Regions from separate parts of the Halobacillus sp. A1-3 genome, predicted to be linked through region 3. Evidence: riboswitches for the same ligand, from Rfam matches in the RefSeq annotation. Region 3 holds a riboswitch; each other region holds the start of a gene.

Region 1 (7,880 bases), on a different contig from region 3:
TCAGCCAAACAGCTCGGGCCTTAAATTTACATCGTCAATCGTTGTTACATCGACTCCGAAATATTGAACAATTGACTGGCCTTTCCTTATTAGATGCTGATGATCTATTCCTTTTAGAGTTGAGCGTGCGATTATGGATGTTGAAAAAAGTAGAAGAATGAGCGTTTCAGTAAGCTGAAACGCTCTTAAAGGTTTTATTTTGAGTCAGGGATAAACTTTTCTACTTCTCCATTGCCTGTGCCAACTTTAGACAATTGAACAAGCCATTCGTCTGAATCGATATCAAAAGACAGCATTTTTACAGATAAAATATCCTGGGTAGACAGGTCCTTCAGGGCATTGGACAGGGCCTCGTAGGCTTCCAGGTCTGCCCCTTCCACTGCACTCATTTCCAAAACAGAGACGTGATCCGCAGCTGCCTGTTCAGGATAAGATTCCTGTATATCACCTTGGGTCCAAACCTCCACTTGCTTACCAATAAAGGAATCACCTGAAATTCCTGAAACCCACATGGCTCTAGGATTCCCTTCAGAGTCAGGATCCACCGAGTCAACGACAAGAATTCGGTCGTCTTCCTGTTCCATTACATAGCCAGTGATGTCGGGAGGAAGATTTTCATCGGAATCGCTCGTACTGGATGATTTCGAATCTTCCCCGCCATTAGTGGAGCTCGTTGTATCTGTTGAGCAGCCTATCAAAGTGAGTAGACATACCATGCTAATGATCCACCATGCTTTCAAAATGATCGCTCCTTTTCAAAAAAGCTTATCGGTTTTTGTTTACGGGTGACAAAAAATAACAACTCTGTTATGCTGAAATCATCCAAGCGAATACCAATTCATTTACTACTAGGGGAGCCTGAATGGGCTGAGAAGAAAGCATGATGCTTTCTGACTCTTATGGACCTGATCTGGTTAATACCAGCGGAGGGAAGTAGTTGGACGATACGTCTATTTACTATATACCCATTCAAAGTCAGGTCCTCACCAGGATCTGACTTTTTTTATAGCTTCCCTTTAAGAAGGGAGGTATAACGATGAACAGTACAAGGTTGCTTACAACGATGGCCGTTTTTGTAGCTATTGGTACGCTTGGTTCGCAATTGTTGTGGTTTCCAGCTGGGATTGCTAAAGCATATCCCGTCCAGCATGCAGTCAACGTTATGGCTGCGGTCACTCTAGGTCCCATCCCGGCAGTGGTCATTGCCTTTACGATTGGATTATTGCGAGTGCTTCTAGGGTTAGGTACACTGCTCGCTTTTCCTGGGGGAATGATTGGTGCATTTATGGCGGGGTTGTTTTACAAAACCTTTAGGAAAAAAATCTTTGCCGTTGTTGGTGAAGTCATTGGAACAGGTGTAATCGGAGCTCTGTTTGCTGTTCCTTATGCCCAAGTGTTAATGGGGAGTACAGCAGGGGCTTTCGCTTTTCTCCCACCTTTTCTTGTCAGCAGTATAGCAGGTGCGATGCTCGGCTGGGTAGTCGTCTCACGAGTCAATCAGAAACATTTACTTTTACCATCATAATACACGGAATCTACTAGGGGCGCGAGTGTTCGCTGAGAAAAGGTCATCCTTTGTCCCTCAGAACCTGATCTGGTTAGTACCAGCGGAGGGAAGTAGTCAGTATCCACATCTATTTTCCCCTCTAGTGGCTTCCAAATCATTAGGAGGCTTATTTCCATGACATTTACAGAGTTGTTAAGAGAAGAAAATAACGATATTTTTGAAGAGATTTTCACACATCCATTTGTTAAAGGAATCGGAGAAGGTGTTGTTCCACCTGAATCCATAGCCCATTACATCAAAGCGGATTACGAGTACTTGAATGCGTTCATGCACGTCTATGGCATTGCTATGTCCAAGTCTTCGAAGCGTGAAGATATCGAGTTTTTTAACGATCAAGTCAGCTTTGTTCTTCATAGTGAAGTCCATCCGCACCATAATTTCTGTGAACACATTGGAGTGCGCTATGAAGAGCTACAAGGGTATCCACTTCCACCGACTGCGGATCACTATATCAAGCATATGATCTTTCATGCCAATCAAGGCAGTTTAGGAGAGATACTAGCCGCCTTGCTTCCATGTCCGTGGACTTACCTTGAAATTGGACACACACTTATGAAGCAATATCAGCCGACAGAAAATCACCCTTTTCACCCTTGGATCAGCTTCTATGCAAATGGAGAAATCGAAACGCTGACGAACCATTTACGTGCCAGATTAGATTCACTTGCTGCTGAAGCTTCTGAATCTGAACAGCAAAAAATGAAGGAAGCTTTTAGAAAGAGTTGTCAATTGGAATGGTTGTTCTGGGAAATGTCCCTGACCTGTGAAGAGTGGCCGACTGCGGGGGTGACTACAAAATGAATCAAGTCTCTTGTGCGTTAACGATTGCCGGGACAGACCCAAGTGGTGGAGCTGGGGTTCAGGCAGACCTGAAAACCTTCCAAGAGTTAAAAAGCTATGGAATGTCTGTCATCACATCGGTTGTGGCACAGAATACGACAGGGGTGAAGGGAGTTCACCATCTCCCTATAAATATGCTGGATAATCAACTCGAAGCCATTTCTTCGGATATGCCTGTGCACGCAATAAAAACCGGGATGATTGCAACAGAAGAGATGATGGGAGCTGTCGCGGAATGGATAGCGAAAATGAACGTGTCCTATGTAATGGATCCTGTAATGGTTGCTCAAAGTGGTGACCCTTTAATTGAGAAAGAAGCAAGGCTGTATTTGAAAAATCATCTCGTTCCCTTAGCTTCACTCCTTACACCAAACATTCCTGAAACGGAAGATCTGTTAGGAGAGAAAATCGAAACGAAAGAAGACATGAAGCAAGCGGCAGTATCCATTGTAGAGAAACTCGGTTGCGGTGCAGCACTGGTGAAAGGCGGCCATTTCCAAGGAGATGCTGTGGATTATTTATACGACGGAGATTGGATTCACACCTTCCGATCAGAACGTATCGAGACAAAAAATACACATGGTACAGGGTGTACGTATTCTGCCGCGATAACGGCTTATTTAAGCCAGGGTTATCCGATTGTAAGGGCCGTTAAATTAGCAAAGTATTATGTGACGGAAGCGGTCAGACATTCTTTTGATTTAGGTCATGGAAGCGGACCAACCAATCATTTTGCTGTGCGAGCGGAGGTAGTTAACAAATGAATCTAGGAATCATAAATGAAGTGCGAAAAAACCAGCCGTTGATTCACAATATCACCAACGCTGTAGTTATGAATTTTAGCGCTAATGGTTTACTTGCTTTCGGAGGTTCCCCAATCATGGCAAATGCCAAAGAAGATGCAGCTGATGTAGCAAGGCTTTCTCAAGGACTTCTGATTAATATAGGAACACTGACAGAGGAACAGCTGGAGGCAATGATAAGAGCGGGAAAAGCGGCAAATGAAGCGGAAATTCCTGTCGTTCTTGATCCAGTGGGGGTAGTCGCAACGGAATTCAGAACCAGATCCTTTAGATCAATCTTGCAGGAGGTAAGACCTACAGTAATTAAAGGAAATGCTGGTGAGTTAGCTCACTTGATAGGTATTGAAGTAGAAACCAAAGGGGTCGAATCAATCGGCACCGGAAATAATGAAGAAATTGCTCGTAAAGTAGCAGAAAAGTATGCAACAACAGCCATCCTTACAGGGGAGGTTGATGTAATTTCAGATGGATCAGAGATCAAGACAAACCACACCGGTCATCCGCTGCTTGCAAAAGTGACAGGAGCTGGGTGCCTGCTCGGATCGGTTCTAGCTGCATCCTTGACTGGCTCTGGTTCTGTCATGCACAAATCGCTTGCTGCTGTTGAATATTATGGTTTAGCTGCTGAATATGCAGCCTCTCAATCTACAGTAATCGGTCCTGGCACCTTTGTCCCGGCTTTTCTTGATGCTTTAGCTATGGGTGAGAAGGAATGGGAGCAGAGGAATCGATGAATCTTTCTAGCAAACTTCGAAAATATTTAGTGATGGGAAGCCAAAACTGCAAAAGAGATCCTCTCACTATTTTAGAGGAAGCCATTGATGGAGGCATTACAGCCTTTCAATATCGCGAGAAAGGACCAGGGTCACTGAATGGAAAAGAAAAGTTGGACTTGGGCAGGAAACTTCGAGAGATATGTAAAGAGAACGATATCCTGTTTTTCATTAATGACGAACTCGCCCTTGTAGAGCCTCTTGAAGCAGATGGGATTCATATTGGTCAGGAAGATGAAGACGCTGACAAAGTTCGCGCACTCTTTCCTGAAAAAATCATCGGGTTATCCGTTTCGAATACTGAGGAAGTGACGAACAGTTCTATTGATTCTGTTGATTATTTAGGCGCGGGTCCCATATTTTTGACCGATACAAAAAAGGATGCTAAGCCTGTCGTAGGGACAGATTGGATCACAGCTTTACGAAAAGGTTATCCGGATTTACCTATCGTTGGCATAGGAGGAATAACGACTAGCAATGCCAGTGAAGTCATTCGTGCAGGGGCAAACGGTGTAGCCGTAATATCTGACATCACCCATTCAAAAAATATTTCGAAGACCGTAAAGAAACTATAAACGATAAAGGAACCTTCTTAGTAGCGGAAGGTTCCTTTTTTATAATTTCATCTCTTCCCAAACATTCTTTTATTTATTGAGCTTCGCCCCCTTTGTCCACACATTTCCCCACTTATCCAAAGATCTATCCACTATATATAGATATCCACATGTGCATAAGTTTTCTCCACTGAGCACGTCTGCCTGCAGAACCTCTCAGTTTCAATACACAATGTACTAAATGCCAAGCTTAAACTTCATACAATTTTTACATTACATTAAAAAGTAACATTGAATACAATGAAATTAATCGTTGTTTAAATATTCAGATAAAAGAGAGCAGGAGGGGATATAATGGTGCTTCCATTTGATATTCTGGAATATCACCATCGCTTAAAACAAACAAAAGAGCGTATGGCTGATAAAGGTATTGAGGTACTGTTGATTACGGATCCCGCAAATATGAATTATCTTTCAGGTTACGATGCATGGTCCTTTTATGTGCATCAAATGCTTGTCATTATCATCGATGAACCACAGCCTTTATGGATCGGTCGTTACCAAGATGCTAATGGGGCGAGGGCGACCACGTGGATTTATGATGAGAATGTGATCGCATACCCTGACTATTATGTTCATTCAGATACGTATCACCCTATGGATTTTATTGGAGAGATTTTGACTCAGATCGGTCAAGGCAATCGGTCAGTGGGTGTTGAAATGGATCATTATTATTTTACGGGTATGGCTCTAGAACGTTTGAAAAAGGGATTGCCTAATGCAACGTTCAAAGACGCTACTTTGCTCGTCAACTATGTAAGGATTGTGAAGTCTGATCAGGAAATTGAGTATATGCGTCGTGCTGCCCAAATCGCGGACTTAGCCATGACAAAGGGAGTAGAAAGCATTTATCCAGGTGTCAGAGAATGCGATACAGCTGCAGAAATTTATTACCACATGGTTAAAGGAACTCCGGATTACGGTGGTGAATATCCGGCGATCGTCCCTTTACTTCCGACAGGTGACCATACTTCCATCCCTCACTTAACGTGGACGGACCGTCCTTTTGTTGAGGGGAATGCTGTCATTATTGAGCTGGCCGGCTGTTATAAACGGTATCACGTTCCGCTTGCCCGTACCGTTTCTATCGGCCCTGCCAATGACAAACTGAAGCAAGTGGCACCAGTAGTACTTGAAGGAATTCAAAATGTACTCGATACAGCAAAGCCCGGAGTCACATGTGGAGAGCTGGAAGAAGTTTGGCGGAAGAGTATCCTGAAACATGGGTATGAAAAAGAAGCGCGGTTAGGCTATTCTGTTGGCCTTAACTATCCTCCAGATTGGGGCGAACATACTGCTAGTATTCGAAAAGGTGATCGTACCGTATTAGAACCGAATATGACCTTCCACCTCATTCCTGCTCTTTGGTTTGATACGGACGGAATAGAAATCAGTGAAACTTTCCGTGTAACTGAAACGGGAAGTGAACGTTTCACAACGTATCGACAAGACTTGATTGTAAGAGATCATATGGACCTTAGTGGTCAGATTAGTTAGGGAGGTGTCGGTGATTCAACTTTTTCAAAGACAAGAGATAGAACGTGTCATTCGTTTAGATACAGAAGTCGTAAACGTCGTTGAAGACGCTTTTTCTGCACTCATTACTAAAAACGTGCACATGCCTCCGATCATGCGTGTGGATATACCCACAAACAATGGTGAAGTAGATATTAAATCAGCTTATATAGAGGGGGACGATAGCTTCGCTGTGAAGCTATCCTCCGGTTTTTTCAACAATCCACAGAAAGGCTTGCCTAGCGCCAATGGGATGATGATCCTGCTTAGCGCTGAGACAGGGGTCCCGAAAGCTGTACTCGCTGACAATGGTCTGCTAACGGACATAAGGACAGCTGCTGCAGGGGCAGTGGCCGCAAGATATTGCAGTCGTGAAGACAGCCATACAGCCGGAATTATCGGAACTGGGGCTCAAGCCAGATTACAGTTGCAAGCGCTAACATTAGTTCGGCCGATCGAACAGGTGCTTGTGTATGGAAGAAGAACGGAAAGAGCTGAAGAGTTTAAACAGGATATACAAAATGTCCTGGGTCTTAATGTGAGCGTGTGTGAGAGCCCACAAGAGGTTGTGCAAAAGAGTGACATTGTGGTTACTACAACACCATCAAAAGAACCAATTGTGAGAGCTGAATGGCTTCATCCAGGTCTGCATATTACAGCGATGGGCTCTGATGCGGAGCACAAACAAGAACTGGATTGTAAAGTCATTGAACAAGCTGACGTTTTTGTGTGTGATGTAATCGAGCAGTCCAAGAGGCTGGGTGAACTGAGAAACTGTCCATCTTACTCGATTGAAAAAGCTATTGAATTGGGTGAGATTACAAGTGGCAGTCAGCAAGGGCGATTAACAAATGAGCAAGTGACAGTCTGTGATCTATCTGGTACGGGAGTCCAGGATACTGCGATCGCCCGTCATGTATATTCATTACTGGTATCTAAGGAGGAGACGATTCATGAAAGACGCTAAATTCAGTACAAAAACTATTTGGGCCGGAGAGAAAGAACAGTTGGCATTTGGTGCTACACAGGTACCTGTTGTCCACAGTGTTTCCTTTGGCTATGACGATATGGATGAATGGTATGAAGTAGCAGTTGGCAGAAAGCCAGGCCACATTTATGGCCGTAATACGAACCCTACCGTTCAAGCCTTTGAGGAAAAGGTACGAATTCTTGAAGGGGCAGATGCTGCGACAAGCTTTTCAACTGGTATGGCAGCCATCTCGAACACATTAGGAACATTACTATTTCCAGGCGATCGGGTGGTCTCTATCAAAGATACGTACGGGGGGACGAACAAAATCTTTACGGAGTTTCTCCCTAAGCAGCAAGTCGAAGTGGTGCTAACAGAGACCGGTAATCATGAATTATTAGAAGAGGAGATTGCAAAAGGATGTAAGGTTTTATATTTGGAAAGTCCGACAAATCCTACAGTGAAAATTACAGATATTAAAAGAATGGCTGAAGCAGGCAGAGCTGTTGGTGCGATCGTCATTGTTGATAACACGTTTGCGACTCCTGTCAATCAGAACCCTCTGGAATTAGGAGCGGACTTAGTTATTCATAGTGCAACTAAATTCCTTGGCGGTCACGCGGACGCTCTTGGCGGAGTGGTTTGCGGAAATAAAGAATTGGTAGAAGCCATCTATCATTACAGGGAAATCAATGGAGCAACGCTCGATCCTATGGCCGCCTATTTACTGCTGCGTGGAATGAAAACATTGAAGCTGAGAATCGATCAGCAAAATAAAAACGCTCAAGAAATCGCCGA
Region 2 (7,880 bases), on a different contig from region 3:
TTGCTAACACGACATCATCCGACGTATAAGCTAATACAGTAAACCCTTCTTCTAAAAGTTGTTCGCAGGCTTTCATTGTTTCGAATGGATCTGGGAGTAAGGTTTGATCGCATCCAATGACTTCAACCTTAATCATGTCACAAATATCGGAGGCTTGAGCTAGTCTTGCTATCCGCACTGCCTCATCTGCCGTTTTTGCTCCTGCCGTATTGGGAAGCAAGGAATAGTTCTCAAAATCAAGGTTTTCAAGCATGCTTGGCTCATCAGCATTTGAAAGGTCCATTCGTCTTACAGCAAACGTCAAAATCTCTGTTTCTGATGCTTTCACTGCATCCCTTTGGATATCGAAGCTTGGGTATTTTCCCGTCCCTAACATCAAACGTGAATGAAATTCTTTATCTGCAATTTTTAACATGGATTATCCTCCTCCTACAAAATGAACAATTTCTACCTTGTCTCCATCCGCAAGCCTTGTGTTCTCATAGCTGTCTTTTTTTAAGACCTCCCGGTTGTGCTCGACAATGGAAAACCTTTTTCTAATGTTAAAACGCTCAAGCAAATCGGCGACTGACGTTTCGTTCTCGGACAAATCTACCGTTCTTCCATTTACAATAACGTTCATAACGTGATCCTCCTTTCATGAGTTGCAAATCGCTCAGGCGATAGCATTTCTTTACTAGGGTAGGGAACTTCGTTTTCTACTATTAAATCTCTGAGCATCTGTCCAGTTACTGGAGCAAGCAAGATTCCATTGCGGTAATGCCCTGTAGCAAAATAGAAACCTGGAAGATTCGGATGTTCACCTATGATCGGCGAGCCATCTACGGAACCAGGTCTGATGCCTGACCAGCATCCTAGAAAAGGTTCATTTTGAAGATCAGGGAGAACAGAAAATACTTCATTCATTAAGCTGGCTAATCCACCGCCGGTTGTTGTGGTGCTACTGTCTCCGGAAATCGAAGTGGCTCCTATGAGGTAACGACCATCCAGTTTAGGCACAAGGTAAAAATTACGGAAGAACAATGTTTCTTTGAAATACTGCCTGGCAGGAAACAAAGAAAAACATTCTCCTTTCGTAGGGACCATCGGATTTTCGAGCCCAGTCGATTCAAACCAGCGTCCGCTGTCAGCTCCTGAAGCCACAACTATTCTCTCAGCTATAAGAGTTCCTGTTTCCAGCTGTACTTGATAACCTTCCTTCACCTTTTCTATCCCAAGTACAGTATTGTTTTCTATTAATCTACCTCCATAGAAAAAAGCAGCTCTCTTGAACGCCTCACAACTTTTAGCAGGCTCAACATGACCATCTTCTCTCATTAACAGTGCCCCGCGACTATTGATAAGAGAGGGAATACGATCCTTTACTTCATTGGCCGTTATCCACTCTAAGTCAGGGAATTCTTCCTTTTTTGCAGCTAGTTCTTTTTCATGTTCTGAGTCAACAGCAATTTCTAGCATTCCATATTCAGAAAGACCAATATCAATTGATGTGAGGTTTCGCAGCTCTTTCGATAATTCCTTATATAAATTCCGACTTGACTCGCAAAGTTTATGAAATTCACTTGCCTTTTTATTTTCCGTATGAACACCGAGCATACCCGCCGCAGCTCTTGTCGCTTTACTTCCACTGGATGACTTTTCAACGACTAATGTTGATACGCCACTTTTATTCAAATAATAGGATATCGAATGACCAATAATTCCTCCCCCGATGATGAGAGTATCAACGTGATCGATCATAAATAAAAGCCTCCTTTTTATATTTTTTCACAGCTTGAAGTGGGTCTTTTTCACCGAAGATACCTGACATCACTGCTGCACCTGATGCGCCGGCCTCCGCTAACTCTTTCATCTGGTGGCTATGAATGCCCCCAATCGCTATGACAGGAATTCTAAGTGAAGAAGTCATCCTTTGAAGCAGTTCCAGTCCTCGTGGAGCCACACCTTTTTTACTATTGGTGGAATAGATATGTCCAAATATTACGTAATCAGCCCCTTCCTTCTCAGCTTGATGAGCAGACTCCAGAGAATGAACGGAAACCCCGACAGTTTCATGTGGAAAATTACTCCTAACTTCTCTGAGCGAATAGCCTTTTTCCGGCAAGTGAAGGTTTCGAATCCCTGTGTCTTTCATGAAAGAATAATGCCTATGAACATACAGCTTTTCTTTTGGAAGCCCACTCTCTATCAAACGATTCACGAGAGAGAGGTAGTCTGGCAGCGCTCTTTGTTTTTCTCTCAGAATGATTCCATCTACATATGGTGAGATAAGCAGAATCGTAGATAACAGTTGAATATCTCCCATTTTTCCATCGGTTACGGTTATTAGTTGCAACTCCAACACTTCCTTTATTTTTGAGCACAAAAAATGCCACTCTCCCGGAGGAAAGTGGCATTACTTATAGAATACACGTTACGTGTCTAAAGCCTATCTTCGTCACTTTCCTCCGCTGGTTTAAACCAGTTCAGGTTCAAAGAGTCTCAAAGTTCTACTTTGATCTCAGCCCTTAACAAGGGCACCCCTAGTGAATGAACTATTCAGTTGGCGTTTGACTTTACTCTACAATAATTTTAATATTTCGTCCACACAATTTCTGGAAATGTTTAGAATTAGGACCAATAGACTACAATTTATCCAGTATCGCGATGATATAAGAAGACCACCTCAAATATTCCAAATTATGGATGACCTGAGGTGGTAATTAATGGGTCTAATCTGTTTGTTTATTTGGTAAAAATCGCATTTGAGAACAGGCGGAATAAGTAATCAGTATGGTCTCGGAACCCTGCTTCAAGTCCGATTAATGTTACGTCTTGATCTTTTTCATTTACGATTACAGGCTTACCTTGTGCACCCTCACGGTTTTCCCAGTGTCCAGCCACAAAGAAATCATCCGTGTTGAATGAGGCGTGAACATTTACCGATTCAACGTCTGTATACCATACGGGTTGATAGACAAACCCATAATCAGTGGACTCATATCCAGAGGTTAGTGGAGACGAACTATAGTCAACTCTTACGATTCCATTGCTGTTAGAATAGCCTTCATTTACGGTCACATCTGTTAAGCCAAGCTGTTTCGTTGCTTCAGAGGCACCAGTTCCTACAGCAATATATTTGCCGCCTTCTTCTACAAAGGACTGGATGTTTTGTTTAAATGCTTTATATTCGTTCTCATCTTCAAGTCCAAATTCATCGTTTGCAGGGATATTGTTATATGAAATCATGCGGGACGTTCCGCTGAAAAAGAAAACGTCTGTATCCCGGAGCCCTTCTGCTGCAAGCTGCTGTGGTGTTATCTCTTCAACATCAAACCCTAACCGTTGTAAAGCCGCCAAGGTACCTGCGTGCGATTGTGATTTGTAGATGCCACCATCTTTGAGGATGGTCACTTTTTGAGCATTCAGCGATTCACCGTTCGCCACATCCTCTGTCTTCACAGTAATGCCCGATTTCTCGACCAGTTTTCTTAATTCAGGTGTTTCCTTCGCATTCACGTAAAAATTCTCTTTTTCCTTTTTTACATCAAAACCATGATTTATGAGTGTATTGACGAGATTGACGGCTTTCACAGAAGAGTTTGGAATTACATAAGGGCCATCACCGACCAATTCACCGTCCGCAGTTACTTTTTTCACATCGTGTACTTTCACGTTAAACGAGCTTTTGGCATCGACTTTGACCGCTTCAAATCCCCATAGCTCAGGTAAGTTCCATGCGGAGATGTCGTACATAGCCGGTGTAATATCAGTAATATCTTCACCATCCCATAGCATCGTGTTCGCAAGCCCTGCTTTTGCCTGACTCATATCCACGATATAAGTTCCAGCAGGATAGTTCACCCCATCATAAGTGAATTCTTTTTTAGACTCAGAGACTTGAATATCATTGAACTCAAGGTGTTCTACCGCTTTTTCCGTTGCTGTTGGATCTTCTTTATCTGCAGGTAGAATATAGGCTTTAGGAAAGAAACCTTCTGTATGATACGGATGGTCAAATTGAATGCCTCGTTTAAATACCTCAATCTGATCTTTGATCATTTCTTCTTTGTTTTGGTTAGAAAATTCAAGTGCTCCCATTACAGCATCATAATGCCATTTCACGCCATCCCAATCATTGGTTGGCGCTTCAAGCGTATAACCGTAAGCACCGTGGTACATCGCATACATCGGCGTAAAAATTGGCGGGTAATCATCCCAGCCAGCTGTATCATCACGCTGAGGGATATAAGTACCTTCCATGGATTGATAGTCCACATTTGACGTATTGTCGTACTCACTGCGGTGATCAACAATATTTCCTTCCATGGCCTCCGCTTGGTCCATCGCCCATTTCGAAAATAGATCATATTCATAGTTAGGATTATGCGGGGGTGTACATGGTTCAATTAAGCCGGGGTTGTCAGGTCCCCCAAAAGATTTGATATAACCATGTAGGTCAAGGAACACCATTGGATTCCATTCTTTAATTAATTCAACTGTATGCTTCGTCTCCACTTGGGATTGTGTAATAAAATCACGGTTTAAATCAAAGCCATTGCTGTTAAACCGGGTTGCATCGATGCGGCCGTCAGGATTGGCCACCACATTGAAAATTAAGATATGATTTTCAAGTAATTCTTTTGTTTTCTCATCTTCTGCTGTCGCGAATCTTTCAATCAGTTGTAGCGCAGCGTCAGAGCCTACAAATTCTGTACCATGGATCGATGCGTTTATCATTACAGGAACTTTGAAATCCGGATGTTTCTCGATAAATTTCTCAGCCTTTTCAGGGTTCTTAAACATTTTCTTTCTTAATGATTTTTGATAGCCATACTTCCCTTTTTCTGTGGGATCAGAAATCGTAACCACATAAAGATCGTTTCCTGCAGAAGATTTCGCAGGTGTTTCCACTGTGATTCGGTTACTTCTTTCATCAATCTCTCTAAGCTTGTCATCCACTTTCGAATACTTCACAAAATCATAGTTTTCACTATTAAATAGACTCCCATCTTCCTCCTCCAACGTTTCATTTACATTTACGTTATGCCATTTCGGCGAGTCTGCTGAAGCCGTTATGGGCACAGCAAACATCCCAAGGGCAGCGACCCCAGCAATAAGTTGCTTCTTCATTATGTACCTCCTATATTCTATTAGACTTAATTACTAGTTTATACCAATTGTTACAATTGTTGTATACTTAGATCATCCTGATTTACGTCAGTTCTTATGTACCAGGAGTTCCGTCATTCACTTTAGATTATAGACTTTAATAAAAGTAAAAAAATCAGAACATTAAGCCTGTAAGTACCACAAATTAAATAAGAAAGCGCGATTGCCAATTCAGGCAATCGCGCTTTCTTATTTAATTTAATACACTGTCAATTTTTGCTTTTATTCTACTATAGCTTACTGGATGACAAAATTTATTAATCGTTGAAAGAGAAATAGTCTTTTGTTCTGTAAAATGTTCATTAAGATAAGAAGTTGGAACAACATAAAAGTCCCAGCGGTTCACATCAAGAAGATCGTAATTCGATTTATCTTGATCTGTATAAACGCAAAAAACATAACAATCCGAATTTCGTTTCGATTCAGAGCTCATTATTCCTGTGGCAGTATCCCATGCTCTTGCTTTGGGTATGTTAAAAACAATTTTAGACGGTTGCCTTTGCTTCCATGATTGAATATAAGCAGATGACTTAACCTCTATAAGATTGTCATTATATACAAAGTCAGCCTTATCCCATTCAATTCGAGGCTTACTTGTTAATCCTAAGGCATATCCAACCAAAAACTCAGCTAAAATACCTCGATTTGTATTACTTAATAAATCTGAATATGCCCAGCGCCAAAATTCCTCCACTGTAGTTTCCGTGCCCTTTATTTGTACTCCTTTAGATATCTTCGAATTCAAACTATCACTCCCATTTTTATTCCGTTTAATTTTGATTAGCTGTTCCTAAACACTACCTACTAAAGCTATTGTTTTAATATGTAAATAACCTTTTTCACTAGTTCAAAACAGGGAGACCGCTTACTAGCAGCCCCCCTGTTTTGAACTTAAAACTTCTTCCAATTCACTTGTTTCGCTTTTTTGTAACGGTCCTCAACAGCGTTCCAGTTGACCACATTCCACCAGTTATCCACGTATTTCCCTCTATCATTCTCATACTGCAAATAGTACGCATGCTCCCAAACATCGAGCGGCAGCAATGGAATCACATCCCATTGACTTAAGTTTTGATGCTTCTCTGCCTGTAAAGTTTCCAGACGGTGAGATCGAGGAGCCCATACCAATATCGTCCAGCCAACACCTTCAACTTTTTTCGCTGCCGCAGAAAAATGTTCTTTAAACTTTGGAAAACTCCCAAAGCTTCTTTCGATCTCTTTTAAAAGTTCCCCCTTAGGTTTTCCTCCTCCCTTAGAACTCATGATTTCCCAGAAAATCGTATGCAAATAATGACCTGCTCCATTGAATGCAGCTTCTCTTTCCCAATGCTTAATCAGGTCATAATTATTATTTCTTCTTGCTCTCTGCATTTCTTTTTCTGCTTGATTTAAGCCATCCACGTAACTTTTATGGTGTTTGTCATGATGCAGTCGCATAATTTTCCTGCTTATATATGGCTCCAATGCTTCGTATGCGTAAGGAAGCGGAGGTAAGGTATGCCCTCCTATCGGTACTGGCTCATCTTGTCTTTCGCTATCAGAACTTCCATTTACTTTTGCTGCAAGTCTCTCTAATTCATACGCTTTTTCCAGATCAAATGAAGCAGTATCCCGGTTCCACTCTTCAATTTGGGCTAACAAACCATTTAGTTCCTTTTGGTAGGTATCGTCTTCAGAATCTTGCCTGGATGCATCACCCTTCGCCAAGTCGTTTGCCCATACTTCCATGTCACGAAGATACTTTACCAGCGCCTGATTATCGCTCAATCTGGTCCCTCCTTTAATCCACTGTATAACTATATGCAGTTACCATGATGATTAAGAAGGAAGAGGTCCACCTTCTTATCATATAAAAAAGATCTCCGTTTGAACGGAGATCAGTTGTGAGTTTTATTATTTAGAAGTACTCGTCTTGTTCATAAACTTAAGCAAATCCGTTAGCAGTGTACTAAACGTCGATAAGTGCTCCTGCACCCGTCCAGGATATTCTTCCTCAATAAACTCTAGCGTATCATTCTCAGTATGCCATATACCTCCATGCTCCACTGTTTGTTGATAGCCGTCCAGATCACCTATCTCCCAATTCGTGGCTTCTAAATAACCATAAGGAATGCCTTTCGCTTTGAATGGAGCATGGTCACTCCAATCTCCTGTCGTACCAGCTGGATAATGAGGATTCAAACCTGGGTTAGTTTCAACATCTAATCTCTTCTTATCGGCAATAGCTAACGCTTGGTCGCGAATGAATCCATCCTCTCCTGCATTTCCATACACATACATTTGATCTCCAACAGCCAGGCTGTCTAAGTTAATCATGCCTATCGTGTTTTCAATCTCTTGTTCTGACATATGATTCGCATAGTATTTAGAACCTTGTAACCCTACTTCTTCTGCACCAAATGCAATAAATACAATGGAATATGGGGTCTTTATATTATTCAATACTTCCGCCGTTTCTAGAAGGACCCCTACGCCTGAGGCATTATCGTCTACTCCGAGTCCGGCCGAAACGGAATCATAGTGAGCCCCTACAATAATCTGTTTACTAGATTTGCCTTCTTTGTAAGCAACTACATTGGATGAAGATTTTGTAGAGTTATAATCAAATTCTTGAACTTCTGTTTCCAAACCGATTCGTTCAAACTGGCCCACGATATACTCGGCTGCTTCTCTCTCATTTTCTGACCCGGCGATTCTTGAGCCAATGTCATAAGCTAAATACTCCATAT
Region 3 (7,880 bases):
CGCTAGTGAAACGAATGAAAAAGGACAATCGGTTTTCTATAACAAAGTAGCTGGCGCGGTCATTACGGGAAATGAAGATGGTGCTAAAAATGCGGCACAATCAATTCTTTATCGCATGTCTCATATGGGATTCGTCATCCCCCCTAATGTAGATGCCTACTGGGTAGGGGAAGCAGGACCAGGTCCTTCGTACATCGAGGCAAATGGCATTGAAAATGATTTTACGAAGAGTCATGTTGAAATGTTAGCTTACAATACAATGCATTTAGCCAAAATCTTCAAGGAACAGCCTATCCCGGCCGTTGGAAATACACAGTAGAAGACTATAACAAAAAGCCTGCCCATAAAAAAAGGCAGGCTTTTTGTTAGGAAGTCATGCGTTGGTGTTTCCACATCATATACCGGTAACGGATCGTGCACCCGATGCAGAAACCTAGAAGGGCGACACCTGCAGCGGTAACAACCATGGCACTAAAGATGTACCCGAGAATAGTAAAGTTAAAATAAAAGAAAGCGATCGCCAGCCCAATGCAGATCGTGGCAATCCACTGATTAAAGATCTGCTGGTCACGATCCTCTGGAATATATTGATTTGCTGGTTTAGTTAAGAAGTTCTTACTGATTAAAATGATTGGGTTTTGTTTCGTAATCAACGTGTAGACCCCAATAATAAAGGGGAAGAATAGGATCGCATGATGAATAAAGATTCCTAGTAAGACCGTCACCACAATAAATAATTGATTAGTTTGAACGAGAGGTTTTGGAATACTCATTTCGTTCACCTTCCTTTAAGACCTATTATACACAGTGTATTAGTCGGAATAAAGAAAAGTGAACAAATTGCGGAAGAGGATCGAACTTCTACATTAAAAACTATCAATTTTGTAAAAATCTATCGTGTTTTTATACAACTGATTATATATATTCTCAGCCGGCAGTCCTTTCAACTCACTAATTTTTTCTACCGAATCATGAATCATTTTAGGATGTGTAATCTTTCCTTTAAAGGGGCCCTCAAATGGCCAGGGGCCATCCGTTTCCACCATCAACTGGTCTAAAGGATAATTTCTGATCAGGGATTGAACTTCTTTTTCATAGACACAATCTGGAGTGATGGAGATAAAATAACCATTCTCTTTCATTCGATCAATGGTAGTAGCGGAGCCTTTAAACCAGTGGAAGTGTGCACGCGTCATCTCGTGCTTTTCTAATAAGTCACAGACGAGATCGGCATCTTCGTAGATGGCATGAAGGACTACCGGCTTATCCAATTCCTTAGCTAAAAGCAGGAAATGCTCCAGCAGCTCAACATATAGGGAGAGAATTACGCCTGGGTTTTTCTTTCGAGTATAATAAGGCAGCCCGACTTCTCCGATCGCAACCATGTGATTAGCGTACCGATGAATGAGGTCCGTTATTTGCTCTATTTCTTGATTTGTCGGAAGGCTTTGTTCCGGATGAAACCCTAGTGCTGGTTTGATTCTTTGATCTTCCATAGACCAAGTCAAGGTCCTTAAGCAAGAGTGCAAGTCATTGGAAACAGCAATAAGTTGGGTGATGGAGTATAGATCGAGTTCAGATAGCATCTGATCTCTGAACGATTCCTCATACATATCAAGGTGGATGTGTGTATCTATGATAGGCTTCATACGAGGACCTGCAATTCTTGAAAGATTTCCTTTTTCCATTCTAAGAATTCATTCGTTAATAGTATGGACTGCTCTCGAGGGCGAGAAAAAGGAACTTCAACCTCTTTGACTACTCGTGCTGGCCGATCAGATAAAACGATGATCCGGTCTGATAAAAAAAGTGCTTCTTCAATATTGTGTGTTACAAATAAAATAGATTTCTGATTTTCCTCCCAAACCGATAAGAGCCATTCCTGCATTTCGATCCTCGTAAATTCGTCCAGAGCCGAGAAAGGTTCATCAAGACAAATGAGAGACTGAGGGCTTAATAAACTTCGAATGAAAGAAGCACGTTGCTTCATCCCTCCAGATAACTGATTTGGGTAAGAGTGCTCAACCCCGCTCAACCCCGCTTTATCAATCATTTCTAAAGCAGCTTTACGGTTGGTTTCTCCTTTTATTTCACCACCAAGAACGACATTGTTGAGTAAGGTTCGCCAGGGAAAAAGCGCTGGACTTTGCGGCATGTAGCTGATGAAGCCTTTTTTCCCTGTAATTTCTTCTCCATCTAAAAAGATTTTTCCATGGTCAGGCTGAAACAATCCACCAATCAGGTGAAAGAGCGTACTTTTTCCACTGCCGGAAGGTCCAAGAATCGAGACGAACTCGCCTTCTTCCACTTGAAGCGAAAGATTTTGGATGACGGATTGTCTGTCAAATGACTTGAACAACTCTTCAATCATTAATTTACTCATAGGATTCTCCAGCTCCTTTTCTTTGCCATTTCGTCAACTGTCTTTCTATGAAATTGATAAGAAAAAAGAAGAGCAGGCTTAGGATCATAATCAAAAAGATGGCCACAAACACTCGATCCGTTCGGAATGAGGAGGAGGCTAACGTCATATACACTCCGATTCCTCTATTGGCACCTAGCCATTCTGAAATGACAGCCCCCATGACACTGTATGTGGCTGAAATTTTTAAACCAGAAAATATCGATGGCTGGGCATGAGGCCATTCAAGTTTACGAAAAATCTGTCCTTGTGTTGCACCCGCCATTTGCATGTAGTGTTTCAATTCAGGCGTCGTCTGCTTTAATCCATCCATTGCAGAAACGGCGATAGGGAAAAAGCAGACGAGAACGATGACGATCAGTTTAGGTAAAGCTCCAAAACCGAACCAAATCACTAACAAAGGTGCGAGTACAATAATCGGGATGTTTTGGGACAAAATGAGAAGCGGGTAAACGGCATCTCTCACAGCAGGGATTAGATGAAGAGTAATCGCGACGATCAGGCCCACGCTTACACCTATCAAGAAGCCAGTGATTGTCAATTGAATCGTTGACAGAAGATGATGAGAATAACTATTCCAGCCAGCTATTCCTTCTTGGGCAATCATTGATGGGGCAGGTAATAACCATTCAGGCACGTCAAAAGCCCGGCTGCTTCCTTCCCATAAAATGAGCAAAAGGATGAGGACCGAAGCTGGTCTCCATCCTTTTTTGAATACGCGTCTCATGACCGGTACTTCTCCGTCAATTGATCCATCGATGCTCCCTGAGGTTGATAGAAAATCTTAATTTGAGAGATGACGTTTTTACATCCACGCTCCACCATGGCTTCATTGATCTTTTCTATCAGGGGAAGGATCTCAGTAAGGTCACCTTCGATCGTTGTTTCCAAAGGATGGACCTCGTATTTCAAACCTGAAGCATCAATGATGGAGATCGCATGATCCACATAAGGAATGACATCTTCTCCACCTTTTGTCTTTGGTAAAATTTGGATGCTCACAAGAGAATTCGCCATCATTCTTCCTCCTCATCCGGTAAGAATTCGTTCGTAAATGCTTTTTCCGCTTCTAGTTTTTTATCTAGTAAATCGTGACTGTACATCCACGCCGCATAGTTTTCCCATACTTCTAAGTCTTGGATTCCCCATTGCTTAGCATCGTCCTGGTATTTAGGGGACAGCCATTTTTGACTCGCTTTCACAAGTTCGGGGTCAAGGTCTGGAACGGCCTCTATAAGGATATCGGCAGCTTTTTCAGGTTGATCGATCGCATACTCATACCCTTTAGAAACGGCTGCCATGAATGCTTCCACCGTTTCAGGATCATTATTTATTGTTTTCTCATTTGCTGTCAAAACAGGTGTGTAATAATCAAGTTTATCCGAGTAGTCGGTTAAGTACTGCATATTCAGTTCTTCTCCGCGAAGTTCGGCTTCGACACCAGTCCATCCATAATAAATCCAGGCAAAATCAATGTCACGTTCGACAGCGGTAAAGAAATCAGAGTTCCCCATATTAACAATTTCGACTTCTTCCACATTTGCATTTTCCTTCTGCATCAAAGAAGAAAGAACAGCTTTCTCAACTGGAGCACCCCAGCCACCATACGTTTTCCCTTCGTAATCAGCTGGAGAGGTGATGTTCTTTTCCTTTGGTGAAGCGAAACCTGAAGTATTATGCTGAATAATCGCTCCGATAGAGACGATCGGAATTCCTTGCACTCGCGCTTCCGTCAGAGTCTCCTGGGCACTGATTCCGAAGTCGGCTTTTCCTGAAGCGACAAGCTGGTCTGCGCCCGCTTCTCCTGGTAACATAATTTCAACATTTAGCCCTTCTTTTTCGAAGTAGCCTTCTGCTTTTGCGACATATAAGCCTGTATGATTGGTATTCGGCGTCCAATCCAGTACAAGCTTGATATCTTTAGTTTCTTTCTGTTCACTGCTTGATTCTGAACTTGCTTCATTGTCGCTAGAACATGCGCCAAGCAGAATAACAAGCAATACAAGCATGAATAACTTTTTCATAAGATTCCCTCCATTTGAGTTCATCACTACTGGTCAAAAGGGAGAACCTATGAATATGGAATAGGGCATATAAAAAGCACCCTGTACCATACCCAGGGTGCATATCTATAACGATAATGAACTCGTTTCAGATGTTCCCTACGCTGGTATAAACCAGATCAGGTTCTAAGGGTCAGTATCAAAAAGGATACAATCTCAACCAGCTACACTGGTCCCCCTACATTAAACCTATGAAGTTGATGAACAAGTAGATTATAGTTTCACTTTGCCACAGTTTCATAGATTAATCAAGCACTATTAAAAGCTTATTCCTAGTATTTCAATAGGTTTTATGTGTTAGAATAGAAGAAACATCTGCGAAAAGGAGTCGGATCAATGAGCAAAATTTATGTACTTCACGAGAATGACGAATGGACCGGCCATTTGACTGAGCGATTAGAGGAGCTTGAACTGCCTTATGAGCTATGGCATCTGGATGAAGGAACGCTTGATTTAACGAGTGAACCTCCGGAAGGGGTCTTTTACAATCGAATAAGTGCTTCTTCACATACCCGGGATCATCGTTTTGCCCCTGAATTTACAGAGGCCGTCATAGCATGGCTTGAACGCCATGGAAGAACGGTGATTAACGGCAGTCGTGCGCTAAGGCTGGAAGTAAGTAAAGTAAATCAATATATGGCTTTGAATCAATCTGGAATTCAAACACCAAAAACCATCACAGCTGTTGGTAGAAATAATATTTTGAAAGCAGCAGACCAATTGAATTTGGATTCGTTTATAACAAAGCATAACCGCGCTGGAAAAGGGCAGGGGGTGCAATTGTTTCACTCGAAGAATGCCCTGAAGGAATATTTGGAAGGTCCGTCGTTCGAAGAGCCTGTTGATGGTATTACTTTGCTACAGCAGTATATTGAGGCGCCGGAACCTTTTATCATCCGTCATGAATTTGTCGGAGGGAAATTCGTTTACGGAGTGAAAGTTGATACATCTGAAGGCTTTGAATTATGCCCGGCAGATGCTTGCACAATAGAAGATCTCTACTGCCCGACCGATAGTGAAGCTGAAGAACCTAAGGCAAAGTTTGAAATCCTTGAAAACTATCGTCCAGAAATCATCGATCAATATGAAGCATTTTTGAAAGAAAATAACATCGATGTTGCCGCTATCGAAGCAATTCAGGATAAGGATGGAAACCTTTATTCTTATGATGTGAACACAAACACCAATTATAATTCAGACGCTGAAGCAAAAGCTGGAGTTTATGGAATGCTTGAGCTTGCGAAATATTTAGGAGAACAATTGAATCACGTTCATGCTTAATGGAAAACCTTTGTTAAATCTAAGTGTTGAAACGTCCTTCATTTCGCAAGCCTCCTGGTTCTGAAGAATTAGATTTCTTGGGCCCGTTACTCAATAAGGGAGATGAACAGGCTCCATTCAACACCAGCACGATTATTCAGTATCTAGTAGGGTTTAATAAAACGGAAGTAAGGGATTTCTATCAATCAGAGTTACCTGCAAATGAAAGTGAAAAAGTCTATCAAAAGGTTTTTGCAAGAATCCATTCAATCTGAAAATTAAGGTAAAGAAATCGATTATTACTCCCTTCCAGGGCGTTTTCGTTATTCTGAACACTCGCAAGGAGGTCTGGGAAATGGTGAGCCTCCTGTGGGATGATCATGACAGGGGAGACCCCGGAGAGCGCTAGCTCGAGGAGGCTCAGCGCATGCCCACGGAAAGCGAGCCATTTCCCGGACCTCCTACTTCCACCAATGGGAACGGAAACCATCCAATTCAAATTACTTAAAACCACTCAGGCAAAAACCTATCTAACAACGAAAAAAAGAAGTGCCTTCAAAAGGGCACTTCTTTTTTAGTGTCGCTTGCTTAACCAAAGCACACCCGATTTCGCCAAACGAGGCAGCATACCTGTCATCGGTTTTTGCATCATATTACCGAATCCGTCACTCTTACCAAGAGATCCAAGCGTTCCTTTCAATTTCAATTCGCTTGGACGTTCTGGTACACGGTTATGGAGGACGGCCGTTAAGACTTCGGCTATTTTTTCTCCTTGCTGGCCGGCTAACTGGGCGCTTGGGGAATGATCCGCTGAGGCACAGTCACCAACAACATACACATTTTGGCTGTGCGGAACCTGATAAAAGTCGTTGACGATGATTTTATCTTGGTTGTCTTTTTCAAAAGGGAGCTCTCGTACGAGGAAGTTTGGGCGGACACCAGCGGTCCAAACTGTAACATCGTTCATGTAGCAAATCCCGTTATTGCACACGCCGTCTTTTTCTACATATTCTACATTCGCTCCGTGGATGACTTCGACGTCATTTTCCTTAAACCATTTCTCCACGTACTTTTGGATCTTTGAGTCGAACGCTTTAAGGACTGTATCACCACGGTCAAGCAATCGGATATTCAAATCGGAGCGGCTTTCACGGACTTCAGAAGCGACTTCGATTCCGCTCAGGCCAGCGCCCACTACTGTTACATTTTTATATGCTCCAAGATTTCCGATCGAGTAACCTGCGCTACGAGCCTTTGCGAAGGTTTGGACACTTTCAGTAAACTCTCTTGCACCCTCGATGCCGTGGTAATTGTCTTCACAGCCAAGTCCAATTACGAGATAATCATAAGGAATGTTTTCAGTCAGGTTCTTGATGATTACCTGTTCGTTTTCTACATCAATTTTTTCAATTTCATCGAACACATAATCGACTTGATCATGCACTGGAAAATCTACCCGAGCATGCCTGTCTGATTCAGTTCCTGCTGCGATCGTATAGAACTCGGTCTTTAATGAATGATAGGGGTTGCGATCTACGACGGTTATATGTACATCTTTCGGAATGTTTTCGAGCAGTCCGTGCAAGATGTTCAAACCACCGTACCCGCCGCCAAGGATGACAACTCTTTTCATGATTTTCACACCACCTTATTCAAAATCCATCCATGCTGTTATATGGTCTGGTGTATATTCGTTTATCGAAAACGCTTACGGCTTCTTACATTTTTAAGACTACCAAAAAACGCTACAGAAAACTAGAAGGACTTCGCATTTCTTATCGTTTACGGTCAAATTTTATCAAAACAGAGACTTTTGAAACCACAGGACCTTCATCACGTATAGTTAACATAAAGACGGTAGAAGGAGGCAAATGTTTTGAAGCAAAGCAAGTTTATAGTACTTGATCTGATTTGTTATGTTGTCTTCCCTTTGGCTGTGTGGAACCTCTCAAGAGACTATATAGGGGATTATTATGCGATGCTTCTCTCCTCAATCCCTGGGATCATTTACACTGTTTTTCGTTTCATTGCCTTGAAAAAAGTGAACGTCTTTGGAATCTATATGATATCTACCCTCATTGCTGGCACTTTGATTGATGTATTGGCAGGGTCTGCTATCCAATTGCTTTGGAACA

What was found. Region 3 has a riboswitch for thiamine pyrophosphate ahead of ACRYKC_RS06485 (ABC transporter substrate-binding protein). Riboswitches for the same ligand answer to the same signal wherever they lie in the genome.
Region 1: another riboswitch for thiamine pyrophosphate. It lies ahead of tenA (thiaminase II); the one in region 3 lies ahead of ACRYKC_RS06485 (ABC transporter substrate-binding protein).
Region 2: another riboswitch for thiamine pyrophosphate. It lies ahead of ACRYKC_RS17770 (thiamine phosphate synthase); the one in region 3 lies ahead of ACRYKC_RS06485 (ABC transporter substrate-binding protein).

The regions. Positions count from the first base shown of each region.
Region 1 is NZ_JBPCEO010000001.1:181,387-189,266, reverse strand. It holds gene ACRYKC_RS00885 (PucR family transcriptional regulator) at 1-161, shown strand, start outside; gene ACRYKC_RS00880 (DUF3221 domain-containing protein) at 195-740, opposite strand; TPP riboswitch at 841-949, shown strand; gene thiW (energy coupling factor transporter S component ThiW) at 1,037-1,525, shown strand; TPP riboswitch at 1,531-1,633, shown strand; gene tenA (thiaminase II) at 1,682-2,368, shown strand; gene thiD (bifunctional hydroxymethylpyrimidine kinase/phosphomethylpyrimidine kinase) at 2,365-3,171, shown strand; gene thiM (hydroxyethylthiazole kinase) at 3,168-3,944, shown strand; gene thiE (thiamine phosphate synthase) at 3,941-4,558, shown strand; gene ACRYKC_RS00850 (M24 family metallopeptidase) at 4,892-6,094, shown strand; gene ACRYKC_RS00845 (cyclodeaminase) at 6,105-7,079, shown strand; gene ACRYKC_RS00840 (cystathionine gamma-synthase family protein) at 7,066-7,880, shown strand, end outside.
Region 2 is NZ_JBPCEO010000011.1:57,661-65,540, forward strand. It holds gene ACRYKC_RS17755 (thiazole synthase) at 1-415, opposite strand, end outside; gene thiS (sulfur carrier protein ThiS) at 419-622, opposite strand; gene thiO (glycine oxidase ThiO) at 619-1,740, opposite strand; gene ACRYKC_RS17770 (thiamine phosphate synthase) at 1,724-2,335, opposite strand; TPP riboswitch at 2,426-2,534, opposite strand; gene ACRYKC_RS17775 (M14 family zinc carboxypeptidase) at 2,725-5,112, opposite strand; gene ACRYKC_RS17780 (hypothetical protein) at 5,345-5,896, opposite strand; gene ACRYKC_RS17785 (superoxide dismutase) at 6,043-6,918, opposite strand; gene ACRYKC_RS17790 (M20/M25/M40 family metallo-hydrolase) at 7,045-7,880, opposite strand, start outside.
Region 3 is NZ_JBPCEO010000003.1:207,559-215,438, forward strand. It holds gene ACRYKC_RS06455 (flavodoxin family protein) at 1-319, shown strand, start outside; gene ACRYKC_RS06460 (DUF4395 domain-containing protein) at 366-773, opposite strand; gene ACRYKC_RS06465 (TatD family hydrolase) at 867-1,649, opposite strand; gene ACRYKC_RS06470 (ABC transporter ATP-binding protein) at 1,646-2,383, opposite strand; gene ACRYKC_RS06475 (ABC transporter permease) at 2,376-3,149, opposite strand; gene ACRYKC_RS06480 (thiamine-binding protein) at 3,146-3,439, opposite strand; gene ACRYKC_RS06485 (ABC transporter substrate-binding protein) at 3,439-4,446, opposite strand; TPP riboswitch at 4,565-4,675, opposite strand; gene ACRYKC_RS06490 (ATP-grasp domain-containing protein) at 4,822-5,766, shown strand; gene ACRYKC_RS06495 (NAD(P)/FAD-dependent oxidoreductase) at 6,320-7,378, opposite strand; gene ACRYKC_RS06500 (VC0807 family protein) at 7,622-7,880, shown strand, end outside.